Cupriavidus taiwanensis LMG 19424: one gene and its partner. The protein of the gene in region 1 interacts with the protein of each later gene in a pairwise test. Links are inferred from orthologs where the notes say so. Each region holds a gene or a part of one and is shown in the gene's direction. Other genes may lie near its edges.

What was found.
Region 2: the proteins of RALTA_RS08265 (region 1) and glmS interact in binary tests that used the Escherichia coli proteins (3 or more experiments, as listed by UniProt). The link is inferred for Cupriavidus taiwanensis LMG 19424 from one-to-one orthologs.

The regions. Positions count from the first base shown.
Region 1 is NC_010528.1:1,809,865-1,817,995, reverse strand. Bases 2,137-5,135 are described here. They hold RALTA_RS08265 (phosphatase PAP2/dual specificity phosphatase family protein), read left to right. Parts: upstream 2,137-2,947; coding sequence 2,948-4,324; downstream 4,325-5,135. Other genes in these bases: RALTA_RS08255 (lysophospholipid acyltransferase family protein), read left to right, coding at 4,800-5,135; RALTA_RS08260 (hypothetical protein), read left to right, coding at 4,314-4,793; RALTA_RS08270 (bifunctional alpha/beta hydrolase/class I SAM-dependent methyltransferase), read left to right, coding at 2,137-2,951. Also shown: RALTA_RS08280 (M14 family metallopeptidase), read left to right, coding at 1-354; RALTA_RS08275 (CDP-alcohol phosphatidyltransferase family protein), read left to right, coding at 551-1,177; more of RALTA_RS08270, read left to right, coding at 1,182-2,136; more of RALTA_RS08255, read left to right, coding at 5,136-5,426; RALTA_RS08250 (phosphatidate cytidylyltransferase), read left to right, coding at 5,423-6,385; RALTA_RS08245 (LysR family transcriptional regulator), read right to left, coding at 6,411-7,310; RALTA_RS08240 (tripartite tricarboxylate transporter substrate binding protein), read left to right, coding at 7,494-8,131.
Region 2 is NC_010528.1:199,255-204,918, forward strand. What follows is about bases 2,611-5,510. They hold glmS (glutamine--fructose-6-phosphate transaminase (isomerizing)), read left to right. Parts: upstream 2,611-3,091; coding sequence 3,092-4,930; downstream 4,931-5,510. Other genes in these bases: glmU (bifunctional UDP-N-acetylglucosamine diphosphorylase/glucosamine-1-phosphate N-acetyltransferase GlmU), read left to right, coding at 2,611-3,001; RALTA_RS01020 (LysR family transcriptional regulator), read right to left, coding at 4,983-5,510. Outside these bases: tRNA 2-thiocytidine(32) synthetase TtcA, read left to right, coding at 1-437; RALTA_RS01005 (DUF6279 family lipoprotein), read right to left, coding at 507-1,334; more of glmU, read left to right, coding at 1,637-2,610; more of RALTA_RS01020, read right to left, coding at 5,511-5,664. UniProt on the Escherichia coli protein: Catalyzes the first step in hexosamine metabolism, converting fructose-6P into glucosamine-6P using glutamine as a nitrogen source.

The DNA.
Region 1 (8,131 bases):
GAATCGATCCGGCGCACGCGCGCCATCTGGGGCGAGCGCGTGACCTCGATCTACGATGGCTCGTCCACCTCCGCCAACCTGACCGGGCTGGCCTGGCATGCCGTGCCGCAGACCCTGCCGGCGGTGGACTACGCCGGCATCGCGCTGGAGTTCGGCACGCTGCCGGTGGGCGAGGTGCTGGATGCCCTGCGCGGCGACCACTGGCTGCACCGGCATCCCGAGGCCGACGAGAACCAGCGCGCGCTGGTGCGCCAGGCGATGTGGCGCGCCTTCTATGGCGATGCCGACGACTGGCGCGACGGCGTGGTGGCGCAGGTAACCGACGCCGTGCGCAGCACGATCGCGTCCGCCTAGCGAGTGGGGTTCAGGCCGCAAGCGTCATCTGGTATTGTCCGGGCTTGGCGGTAGAGTGCCGAGCCAGGCACTGCCGCCATGCCCTGGCCGGGGCGTGCCGCGGCCGGGCCAGGAGCCAGACCAACACCAAGAACAACACGGAAGCGGCCGCGGCGCGGTGCGCTTCCGGCATCAGCTCGGCAGGGAGGCCGGTGCGATGACGCTCTACGAACTGAAACCCAGGTTCCAGGCCTGGCTGCGTCCGCTGGTGCAAGACCTGGCGCAGCGCGGCGTGACCGCCAACCAGGTCACGCTGGGCGCCGCCGCGGGATCGCTCGCGGTCGGCGTGCTGGCTACGCTGGGCATGCTGGTGGCCGAGACCCCGGCGCTGTTTCTGCTGTTTCCCCTGTGGTTGTTCGCGCGCATGGCGCTCAATGCCATCGACGGCATGCTGGCGCGCGAGCATGGCCAGCAGAGCGTGCTGGGCGCCTACCTGAACGAGCTTGGCGACATGGTCTCGGACCTCGCACTGATCCTGCCGCTGGCTGCGCTGCCCGGTTTCAGCCTCGGGCAGGTGGGCACCTTCGCGCTGCTGGCGCTGATGGTCGAAGCGGCCGGGCTGATCGGCCCGCTGGCCGGCGCCAGCCGGCGCTACGACGGCCCGCTGGGCAAGAGCGACCGGGCCTTCGCGGTCGGCGCGATCGCGCTGTGGGCGGGCCTGGGCCTGGGCTTCGGTGCGGCCGCCAGCTGGCTGTGGCTGCTGTTGTCGCTGTTGTCGCTGCTGACGATGGCCAACCGGGTGCGCCGCGGCATTGCCGAGGCACAGTCCCGCCTTGCGGAGTAGCGAGATGGACCGACTATCGACCCGCCAGCCGCAGCAGCGGCAATTCGAGACCCACGACGGCCAGGCGATTTTCTATCGCCACTGGCCCGCCGTGGAAGGGCCGGCGCGCGGCGCCGTGGTGCTGTTCCACCGCGGCCACGAGCATTCCGGCCGGGTCGCCCACCTCGCCGACGAGCTCAACCTGCCCGGCTACGACATCTTTGCCTGGGACGCGCGCGGCCATGGCAACTCGCCCGGCGAGCGCGGCTACAGCCCCAGCCTGGCGGATTCGGTGCGCGACATCCAGACCTTCACCACGCATATCGCCGAAGTCCACGGCATTGCGCTGGAACGCACCGCGGTGATTGCACAAAGCGTGGGCGCGGTGCTCGCCGCCACCTGGGCGCACGACTACGCGCCGCCGATCCGCGCGCTGGTGCTGGCGTCGCCGGCGTTCAAGGTCAAGCTGTACGTGCCGTTCGCGCGGCCGGGCCTGAAGCTGATGCAGCGCCTGCGCGGCAAGTTCTTCGTCAACAGCTACGTCAAGGCCCGGTTCCTGACCCACGATCCCGAGCGCATCGCCAGCTATGACAGCGATCCGCTGATCACGCGCCCGATCGCGGTCAATATCCTGCTCGACCTGTACCAGACCGCCGAGCGCATCGTCGCCGATGCGGCCGCGATCACGGTGCCCACGCAGTTGCTGATCTCGGGCGCCGACTGGGTCGTGCACCGCGGGCCGCAGGACCGCTTCTACGAGCGCCTGGGTTCGCGCACCAAGGAACGCATCGTGCTGGACGGCTTCTACCACGACACCCTGGGCGAGCGCGACCGCAAGCCGGCGGTCGATGCCGCGCGCCGCTTTATCCTGCGCGAATTCGACACGCCGTCGGCGCCGCGCTCGCTGCTCGATGCCGACCAGATCGGCCCGTTCCGCGAGGAAGCGGACCGCCTGGCGTCGGCGCCGGGCGCGCTGGCCGCCTGGTACTGGCGCGCGGCGCGCGCCAACCTGAAGCTGGGCGGGATGCTGTCCGACGGGGTGCGGCTGGGCCATGAGACCGGCTTCGACTCGGGCTCCACGCTCGACTACGTTTACCGCAATACTCCATCCGGCCGTGGCGCGCTGGGCCGGCTGGCCGACCGGCAATACCTCGACGCGATCGGCTGGCGCGGCATCCGCCAGCGCAAGGTCCACGCCGAGGCGCTGATCGCCGAAGCCGTGCGGCGCCTGCGCGAGGCCGGCATGCCGGTGCGCATGGTCGATATCGCCGCCGGCCACGGGCGCTACGTGCTGGAAGCGCTGGGCGCGCTGGAGGGCGGTGCGGCCGCGGTCGAGTCGATCCTGCTGCGCGACTACAGCGCGCTGAACGTCGAACAGGGCCGCGCGCTGATCGCCGCCAAGGGCCTGCAGGACGTGGCCCGCTTCGAGCAGGGCGATGCCTTCGACGGCGACAGCCTGGCCGCGCTGGCGCCGGCCCCGACGCTGGCGGTGGTGTCCGGCCTGTACGAGCTGTTCCCCGACAACGCCATGGTGCGGCGCTCGCTCGACGGACTGGCGCGCGCGGTGCCGCCGGGCGGCTACCTGGTCTATACCGGCCAGCCCTGGCATCCGCAGCTGGAGTTCATCGCGCGCGCGCTGACCAGCCATCGCGCCGGCGCCGCCTGGGTGATGCGGCGCCGCTCGCAGGCCGAGATGGATGAACTGGTGCGGACCGCCGGCTTCGACAAGGTCACGCAGCGCATCGACCCGTGGGGCATCTTCACCGTCAGCCTGGCGCGCAGGCGCGGCGCATGAGCACGGTGCCGACGCAGGCCGGCGTCGACGCGCACCCGCGGCGGCCGTGGGGCCTGGCCTGCCTGCTGCTGGCGCTGGCCGGCGTGTTCTTCTTCTCCAGCTATGGCTTCGCCAACTGGCTGGCGAGCCAGCGCGCCAACGTGCCGTCGTTCTACTTCGCCTGGGAGCGCGGCATCCCGTTCCTGCCATGGACCATCGTGCCGTACTGGTCGATCGACCTGCTGTACGGCATCTCTTTCTTCGTGTGGCGCAGCCGCGCGGCGCTGTTCACGCATGTCAAGCGGCTGGTGCTGGCGCAGTTGGTGTCGGTGGCGTGCTTTATCGCCTTTCCGCTGCGCTTCAGCTTTGCGCGGCCCGATGCCGACGGCCTGCCGGGCCGGCTGTTCACGCTGCTGGGCGGCTTCGACCTGCCGTTCAACCAGGCGCCGTCGCTGCATATCAGCCTGCTGGTGATCCTGTGGGTTGCCTTCGCGGCGCACCTGCGCGGCGGCTGGCGCTGGCTGCCGCATGGCTGGTTTGCGCTGATCGGGGTCTCGGTGCTGACCACCTGGCAGCATCACCTGATCGACGTGCCCACCGGCGCGCTGGTGGGCTGGCTGTGCGTCTACCTGTTGCCGATGCAGTTGCCCGCGGCTGCGGCCGGCGTGCCGGATGCACGCACGCGGCAGCTGTCGCGTCGGTACGGCGTGGGGGCGGTGGTGGCCCTGTTGTGCGCGGTGCTCGCGGTGGGCGCATCGGTGACACTGGCGTTCCTGCTGTTGTGGGCCGCGCTGGCGCTGGCCTGCGTGGCGCGCATCTACGCGCTGGCGGCGCCGGCATGGTTCCAGAAGGATGGCGACGGCACCATGGCGCCGGGCGCGCGCTGGGTGCTGGCGCCTTACCTGCTGGGCGCCTTCCTCAATTCACGCTGGTGGACGCGGCGCGCGCCGCAGGCCAGCGCGATCGCGCCGGGAGTCTGGGTGGGCCGCTTCCCGACAACGTCCGAGCTGCGCGCGCTCGGCGCGGATGCCGTGCTGGACCTCAGCGCCGAGCTGCCGCGTTCGGCCACGGCACCCGGCCTGGCGTATCGCTGCGTACCGGTGCTGGACCTGACCGTGCCGACGCCGCAGCAGATCGGGCAGGCGGTGGCGCAGCTCGACGCCTGGCAGCGGCAGGGACGCCGCGTGCTGGTCAGCTGCGCGCTTGGCTATTCGCGCAGCGCGCTGGTGGCGGCGGCCTGGCTGGCGCGCCGGCAGCGCGTGCGCGATGCCGGCACTGCGCTGGCGGCGCTGCGCCAGCATCGGCCTGCCGTGGTGCTCGGGCGCGAGCATGCCGGCGCGCTGCAGCGATTCCTGGACCGTGACGCCACGCGGGAGACTGACGATGGCCGCTGACCAGTACACGTCCATGGGCGCTGACCGCGCGCACCGCACCGGCGCGTGGATCGCGCATGCGGTCACCGGCGCGCTGTCGGGCGCCATGTGGATCGGCGCGGCCGGACTGGCGTTCGCCATACTGGCGGCCTGGCTGGGCGCGGGCAGCGCAGTCCCGCGCTGGGTAGCGGCGCTGGCGCTGCTGCTGGCGCTGCCGCAGCTCTGGCTGCTGCTGCGCGTCGCCATCGACCATCGCCTGTTCGCTGCGCTCGCCAGCGGCGCGCAAGGCCAGGCCGACCTGGCCGCCGACCTGGCCGCCGACCTGAGGCAGCTCGATGCCGCGCTGCTCGAACTGGGCTGGATGCCCGCCGCGCGCGCCGCACGCCCGTTGCCCGAGCGCGCCCGCGGCGCGCTTCGCCTGGTGCGCGCCAGCGCCGTGCTGACCGTGTGCCAGCTGCTGCTGGCCTTGCTAACGCTGATCCTGAGGTAACCAACCATGTGGCTTGCCCGCGCGACGGCGCGCGCCATCATCGTTTTCGCCCGGCTGCTGACGGGCATGCGCGCCAACTGGCAGGGCTGCATTCCCGCCGCGGTGCAGCGCGTCTACTTTGCCAATCACAGCAGCCACGGCGATTTCGTGCTGATCTGGGGCTGCCTGCCGCCCGACCTGCGCGCGGTCACGCGGCCGGTGGCGGGAGCGGATTACTGGCAGACATCGCCGTTGCGCCGCTTTATCGGCCGCGACGTGTTCCGCGCGCTGCTGATCGACCGCACCCGCAGCGATCCTGGCTGCGACCCGGTGGCGCTGATGCAGGCCGGCCTCGCGGCGGGCGATTCGCTGATCCTGTTTCCCGAAGGCACACGCAACACCACCGACGCGCGCCTGCTGCCGTTCAAGAGCGGTATCTACCACCTGGCGCGGGCCTGCCCGGAGGTCGAGTTCGTGCCGGTGTGGATCGACAACCTGAACCGCGTGATGCCCAAGGGCGAAGTGGTGCCGGTGCCGCTGCTGTGCACCGTGACCTTCGGCCAGCCGCTGCGGCTGGCCGCCGACGACAGCAAGGAAGCGTTCCTTGCGCGCTGCCGCGAGGGCCTGCTCGCGCTTGCCCCGGAACTGGAATGAAAGCCATGCCCACCTTGCACTGGAGCCATGAAACCTGGCTGCTGTTCGGCGGCCTGTTCGGTGTGCTGCTGCTGGCTTCCACCGTGACCGCGCTGCTGCGCTGGCGCGTGGCGGGCGGCGGCCAGCACGCGGTGATCGACAACCTCGGGCAGCGCGTGTCGGCGTGGTGGTGGATGATCGGCATCATGGGCGTCGCCTTTGCGCTGGGGCGCACCGCGGTGATCGTGCTGTTCTACCTGCTGTCGTTCTTCGCGCTGCGCGAGTTCGTCACCATCATCACCACGCGGCGCGGCGACCATCGCGCCATCGTCGCGGCGTTCTTCGTGTTCCTGCCGCTGCAGTACGTGCTGGTCTATATCGGCTGGTACGGCATGTTCTCGATCCTGATCCCGGTCTATGCCTTCCTGGTGCTGCCGATCCTGGCCGCGCTGTCGTCCGAGACCACGCGCTTCCTGGAGCGCTGCGCCGGGGTGCAGTGGGCGGTGATGGTGTGCGTGTTCTGCATTTCGCACGTGCCGGCGCTGCTGACGCTGCCGATCCCGGGCTTCGACGGGCGCAACCTGCTGCTGATCGCCTTCCTGGTGATCGTGGTGCAGGGCAGCGACGTGCTGCAGTACGTGTGGGGCAAGCTGTGCGGCAAGCGCAAGATCGCGCCGCTGCTGTCGCCGTCCAAGACCGTCGAGGGCTTTGTCGGCGGGGTTGCCAGCGCCACCGCGCTGGGCGCGGCGCTGTGGTGGATCACGCCGTTCTCGCCGTGGCAGGCCGGCGCGATCGCGCTGGTGATCGCGCTGATGGGCTTCCTCGGCGGCCTGGTGATGTCGGCGATCAAGCGCGACCGCGGCATCAAGGACTGGGGCCACATGATCCAGGGCCACGGCGGCATGCTCGACCGGCTCGACTCGGTGGTGTTCGCCGCGCCGGTGTTCTTCCACATCACGCGCTACTGGTGGGTGCCCTGAGCGCAAGCGCTGCGCCGCGGCGGCTTTACAGCGCCATTTCCGCGCACCACGCCACCACGGCATCGCGGAAGTCCTGGCAGATCGGCGACAGGTAGCCGTCCGCGCGCCACAGCACGGCCAGCTCGTGCTGCCACGATGTGCCCGGGGCGTCGATCGCGGCCAGGCCCTGGCCCTCCGCCTGGCGCAGCATGCGCGGCGGCATGATCCCAAGCAGGTCGGAGTGCCGCAGCAATTCGCCGAAGGCGACCGGCGACGCCGTGCTTTCCACCGCCACGCGCGGCGGCGGCAGGCCGACCGCGGTAAACCGTTCTTCCAGCCACTGGCGCAGGTACAGCGAACTGGCCGGCACCACCCAGCGTTCGCCCGCGAGGTCGGCCAGCGTGCGAAAGCCATCGCGGCGCGGGTGGGCACTGCGGCACACGATCTGCATGCTGAGCGGCCCGAGCGGCAGCCAGGCTACCTCCGCCGGCAGGCTGGCGGGACGCGCGCCGAGGATCAGGTCGGCCTCGCCGTTCTGCAGCATTGCCATCAGGCGCGCGCTCAGGTGCGTCTCGATCGAGAACGTGGCCAGCGGCCGGCTCAGGAAGAACCGCGCCAGCAGCGGCGACAGCAGCGAGGGCAGCAGGTAGGGGATGGCGCCCAGGCGCACCGTGCCCGCGCGCGCGGCGCGCTGTTCGGCCAGCTCGTTGCGCATGTCGCCGGCGGCCAGCGAGATCCGGCGCGCATGGGCGGCGAGGGTGCGGCCCGCACCGGTCGGCACCAGGCCGCGCGGGGTGCGCTCGAACAAGGGCATGCCGGCTTCGCCTTCCAGCCGCGCCAGCGTCTTGGACAGGCCGGACTGGGTCATGCCCAGGGCGTCGGCCGCGCGGTGCAGGTTGCCCTGGTCGATCACGACCAGGAAGGCTTCTAGATCCTCGAATCGCATGGGTCGGGATGGCGCTGGGGGTGCGGGCCATTGTAGCGCCATGCCTGCCAGGACTTGGCTCGCGCCGCGCGGGAATCACGCCGGCCCGGACGCTGGCCTAGACTGCGTGGCATCCCTCGCGCACCGCGCCGCAGTGAAACGGCAACGGCACTACAGAAGGGACCCAGCACAGGAGACAAACCGATGCCATTCCGTTGCACAGGGCTGCGCACAGCCTTGGCCGCCATGTTGCTGGCCGCCATGCCCGCCGTCTTGCCGGCCGCCGCCGTGGCCGCCGGGTCCACCCCCGCCGAGCCCTATCCATCGCGGCCGCTGACCATCGTGGTGCCGTCGGTGGCGGGCAACGTCAACGACGCCGTGGCGCGCCTGATCGGGCAGGAGCTGACCAGGAGCTGGGGCCAGCCGGTGATCGTCGACAACAAGCCCGGCGCGGGCACCACCACCGGCACCAAGTACGTCGCCAGGGCGGCCAGGGACGGCTACACCGCGCTGCTGACCTTTACCGCGCACGTGCAGAACCCTTCGCTGTACCGCGGCATCGGCTATGACCCGATCGCGGATTTCACGCCGGTCAGCGAGGTGGCGGTCTCTTCCACCATCCTTGCGGTGTCGCCGGACTTCCCGGCGCGCACGCTGCCCGAGGTGGTGGCGCTGCTCAAGGCCAATCCCGGCAAGTACCCATATGGCTCTTACGGCGCCGGCACCACCGGGCATATCCTGGGCGAGCTGCTCAAGCGCGAGGCCGGCGTGCAGATGGAGCACGTGGCCTACAAGGGCGGCGCGCCGCTGGCCACCGACCTCGCGGCCGGCCACGTGAAGCT
Region 2 (5,664 bases), 1.6 Mb from region 1 along the record:
CGCCCAAGCTGGCCACCGACGACGGCGCGCATATCGTGATCCGCCCGCTGGCGTACTGCTCGGAGAAGGACATCGCGTCGTACGCGCGCGCGATGGAATTCCCGATCATCCCGTGCAACCTGTGCGGCTCGCAGGAAAACCTGCAGCGCAAGAAGGTCAGCGAGATGCTGCAGGAGTGGGAGCGGCAGAACCCGGGCCGCATCGACAATATCTTCTCGGCGCTGCGCAACGTGGTGCCGTCGCACCTGGCCGATACCGAGCTGTTCCCGTTCACCGGTCTGGCGACTGGCCTGGCCAAGGTGGACGAGGCCTCGCTGTTCGGTGAAACCACGTTCCAGCAGCAGCCGCTGACCTTTGCCGGCAGCCTGGACGAGAACCGCATGGAGTTTGTGCGCTTCGAGCGCGCGCCCGCGGCGGAGCCGGCGGGTACGCCGTAAGCCGTTGCGGCGGATGCCAGGACGCCCGCTCGCGCGGGCGTTTTTCATGGCACCGGGGCCGACGCGGGTTTAGTTCGCCTGCGCCGACTGCACCGGCGGGTTCGCCTTCTCGCGCATCAATGCATGCGTGTCGTCGATCCACTTCTGGAAGCGCTCCTGCGCGTGCGTCTTCTGCTGCGGCGTGGTCAGGTTGGCGATCGCCACGGTGAGCGCGATGCCGGCGTTGTTGCTGGCTTCATGGCTGGCGGCGTGCCGGGCGGGCGGGTTCTGCCAGTATTCGCGGAAGCGGCGCAGCAGGTCGATGACCTGCGCCTTGGGCGGCTGCGTGGCCTGCACGAAGCGCACCATCTTGATCCATTCCTGCTGACGCGCGACGCGCTCGGCATAGCGCGCCTCGGCGTTCTGCACCACCGGCCCCACCTTGACGCGGATCGCCTTCTCCTGCTCGGGAGAGAAGCCGCCGTAGACCAGGCGCGCGTACTCCATCACCTTGTCGAAGCGCGCTTCTTCGCGCTCGGCCGGGTTCGCGTTGAGGAACTTCTTGCGGTACTTGGCGTTGCCCTCGGCAAACTTCTTTTCCATGCGCGCGATCTGATCGGGCGTCAGCGTCAGCAGGAAGTCGGCCATGTCGGGCATGGCCTGTTCGAAGGAACGGCGTGCCAGTTGCTGCGAGGCGTCCTGGAAGTGCGCGACCATCGCCGGGGTGACCGGCTGGCGCACGTCAGCCTTGGCTTCCTCCAGCAGGCTGGCGATTTCCGGCAGCTGCGCCTTGCGGTGCCAGGCAAAGAAGCGCGCGATTGCCTCGCGCGTGAGCGGTTCCTGGGCCGAGGTGACGTCGACATAATTGTCGATCCACCAGTACGCCAGGCGGTCGCCCTGCTGGTAACCGAGCTTCATGGCGCTGCACGCGCACAGCACCGCTGCGCCCAGAATCACCAAAATGCGCCGCGCCCAGCAATTGTGAAATTCGGAAACCTCGGTCGGTTGGGCAGAAAGCGCCATGTTAAAATCGCCGCGCATTGGAACCGGGCTCGCCCGCTGCCCGCCAGCCGAGTCCTGGCAAGGGTTTGCGGGAAGTTGCGCAGGCCTGGCGGCAAGCTTTTGCCAGCCCCGGCGGCGCCCCGTGCCAAACACCGGGCCCAATATCCGGCCGGCGTTTTCCAGAATATTTTCGGACACACTCACTTAGGGGTCTCCTTGTGAATATCGTCATTCTCGCCGCGGGCATGGGCAAGCGGATGTATTCCGATTTGCCCAAGGTGCTGCACCCGGTCGCCGGGCGGCCCATGCTCGCGCATGTCCTCGACACGGCGCGTGCGCTGTCGCCGTCCCGGCTGGTGGTCGTGGTCGGCCACGGGGCCGCGCGCGTGCGCGAGGCGGTGGCTGCTGACGATGTCGCCTTCGCCGAGCAGGCCCAGCAACTGGGCACGGGCCATGCGGTGATGCAGGCACTTCCCTTGTTGGACGACAACCAGCCTACGTTGGTTCTCTACGGTGACGTGCCGCTCACCAGCGCGGCGACGCTTCAGGCACTGGTAGCCGAGGCCGGCGCGCAGCGCTTTGGCGTGCTCACGGTGGAAATGCCCGACCCGACCGGCTATGGCCGCATCGTGCGCGACGCGGCGGGCAGCATCGTCCGCATCGTCGAGCAAAAGGACGCGACCGAAGCCGAAAAAGCCATCCGCGAAATCAACACCGGCATCATCGTGTGCCCGACCGGCCACCTGCGCAAGTGGCTGTCGACACTGCGCAACGACAATGCCCAGGGCGAGTACTACCTGACCGATACCGTCGAGCGCGCCGTCGCGGACGGCGTCGAGACGGTCTCGGCCCAACCGGCGGCGGTGTGGGAGACGCTGGGCGTCAACAGCAAACTGCAGCTGGCCGAGGTCGAGCGCATCCACCAGGGCAACCAGGCCCGGCGCCTGCTCGAAGCCGGCGTGACGCTGCTGGACCCGGCCCGCATCGACGTGCGCGGCGAGCTGACCTGCGGGCGCGATGTCACGATCGACGTCGGCTGCGTGTTCGAGGGCCGCGTGCACCTGGAAGACGGCGTGCGCATCGGCGCCCATTGCGTGATCCGCAACAGTACCGTCGGCGCCGGCGCGCAGGTCCATCCGTTCTGCCATATCGACGAGGCCAAAGTCGGGCCCGCCGGCCGCATCGGGCCGTACGCGCGCCTGCGCCCCGGCACCGAGCTGGGCGAGGACGTGCATATCGGCAACTTCGTCGAGGTCAAGAATGCACAGGTGGCGGCACATAGCAAGGCCAACCACCTGGCTTATGTGGGCGACGCCACGGTGGGGTCGCGCGTCAATATTGGCGCGGGTACCATCACCTGCAACTATGACGGGGTGAACAAGCACCGCACCGTGATCGAGGACGATGTCTTCATCGGCTCCGACACGCAGCTGGTGGCACCCGTGACGGTGCGACGCGGCGCCACGCTGGGCGCCGGCACCACGCTCACCAAGGAGGCCCCGGCCGACAAGCTGACGCTGTCGCGGGCCAAGCAGCTGACCATCGACGCCTGGCAGCGTCCGGTCAAGCAGCCGAAGCAGTAAGCACCACGCGCCGCCTGCACCGGGCGGCGCCACAGGATTCATACCGGCGCCAGTGGCCAGAGGGCAGGCGCCAGCAAACGGGGGTTCAGCATGTGTGGCATCGTCGGCGCGGTTTCCACGCGCAACATCGTTCCGGTCCTGATCGAAGGGCTGCGCCGCCTGGAGTATCGCGGCTATGACTCGTGCGGCGTCGCCGTCGTGCGCGACGATGCGGTCGAGCGCGCCCGCACCGTGTCGCGTGTCGCCGATCTCGACGCACAGACGCAGGCGTCCGGCCTGTCCGGCTTCACCGGCGTGGCGCATACGCGCTGGGCCACGCATGGCAAGCCCGATACCGTCAACGCCCACCCGCACCTGTCGGGCGAGACCATCGCGCTGGTGCACAACGGCATCATCGAGAACTACGAGCCGCTGCGCGAAGAGCTGCGCGCGGTCGGCTACGGCTTCGAGTCGCAGACCGATACCGAGGTGGTCGCCCACCTGATCCACCAGGCCTACAGCTATCCCAGCAGCGCCACCCGCGGCGACCTGTTCGCCTCGGTGCGCGCGGTCACCAAGCGCCTGCACGGCGCCTACGCCATCGCGGTGTTCGCCAAGGACCAGCCCGGCCGCGTGGTCGGTGCGCGCGCCGGCTCGCCGCTGGTGGTGGCGCTGGGCGAGAACGAGTCCTTCCTCGCGTCCGACGCGCTGGCAGTGGCCGGCACCGCCAACCGCATCATCTACCTGGAAGAGGGCGATGTGGTCGAGATCACGCTGGACGGCGTGACCATCCACGACGCCAGCGACCACCCGGTCGAGCGCGAAGCGCGCGTGGTCGAAGCCCACGCCGCGTCGGTGGACCTGGGACCGTACCGCCACTTCATGCAGAAGGAAATCTTCGAGCAGCCGCGCGCGCTGGGCGACACGCTCGAGGGCGTCGAGGGCCTGTCGCCGGACCTGTTCGGCGACAACGCCGCCGAGGTCTTCGCCGGCATCGACAGCGTGCTGATCCTGGCCTGCGGCACCAGCTACTATTCCGGCTGCACCGCCAAGTACTGGCTCGAAAGCATCGCCAAGATCCCGACCCAGGTCGAAGTGGCCAGCGAATACCGCTACCGCGACACCGTGCCCAACCCGCGCGCGCTGGTGGTGGTGATCTCGCAATCGGGCGAAACCGCCGACACCATGGCCGCGCTGCGCCATGCGCGCGCGCTCGGCCACGTCCATACGCTGGCGGTCTGCAACGTTGCCACCAGCGCCATGGTGCGCGAGACCGAACTGCGCTTCCTGACCCGCGCCGGCACCGAGATCGGCGTGGCGTCGACCAAGGCCTTCACCACGCAGCTGGCCGCGCTCTACATGCTGACGCTGTCGCTGGCCAAGACCCGCGGCCTGCTGACCGAAGAGGCCGAGGCCAAGGCCCTGACCAACCTGCGCCACCTGCCGGCCGCGCTGCACGGCGTGCTGGCGCTGGAGCCGCAGATCATCGCCTGGTCCGAGGACTTCGCCCGCCGCGAGAACGCACTGTTCCTCGGCCGCGGCCTGCACTACCCGATCGCGCTGGAGGGAGCGCTCAAGCTCAAGGAAATCTCGTATATCCACGCCGAGGCCTACCCCGCCGGCGAGCTCAAGCACGGCCCGTTGGCGCTGGTCACCGAAGCCATGCCGGTGGTCACGGTCGCACCCAACGACGCACTGCTGGAGAAGCTCAAGTCCAACATCCAGGAAGTGCGCGCCCGCGGCGGCCGCCTGTACGTGTTTGCCGACAGCGATACGCAGATCCAGTCGTCCGACGGCATCCAGGTGATCCGCATGCCCGAGCACTACGGCGACCTCTCGCCGATCCTGCACGTGGTGCCGCTGCAGCTGCTGGCGTACCACACCGCGTGTGCGCGGGGGACCGACGTGGACAAGCCGCGCAACCTGGCGAAGTCAGTGACGGTGGAGTAAGGCGGGCGATGCCGGCGCGACGCGCGGGCTGAACGCCTTGCCTCACGCCAGGCTAGGGCGCCGGTTCGGAGCCGGCGCCGGTCTGCGCCACTGCCTCATGCACCAGCGCCGCGAACACGCGCATGGCGGGTGATGGCGTGCGCCCGGCCAGCGTGACGATGCCGTACTGCGCCTTCAGCGCGGTGGGCGGGTGCATCGGCAGGGCCACGGCCTGCCGCTGTGCGCAGGCGTCGGCCATCATCGCGACCGGCACCAGTGCCACGGCATCGACGGCCAGCAGCAGTGCGCGCAATGCATGCATGTCGTTGCAGGTGACGGTCATCAGCCCCGGCTCCTCCTCGGGCACTGGTCCGCTGCCGCCGCTGGCCTCGTGCAGGGCCTGGCGGAAGAAGCGCATGATATGCGGCGGCAGCCGGGTCCCGGCCACGGGATAGCCGCGCAGGTCGGCCAGCGTGACTTCGCGCTGCCGTGTCAGCGGATGGCCGCTGCGCACGAAGAAGGCGGTCTCCAGGGCCGGCAGCCGGTCGATCTGCAGGTGTGCCAGTTCCGCCAGGCTGCGGCTCTCGCCGACAAAGATGTCGAGCTGCTCGGCTTCCAGCGAACGCCGCATGGCGGACGTGTCGGCGGTCTCGAGGTCGATGCGTAGCCGCGGATAGCGGCGCACCAGCGCCTCCAGCACCGGGTCCAGCAGGAACGACGCTGCAAACGGCCCGAAGCCGGCGCGGATCGTGCCG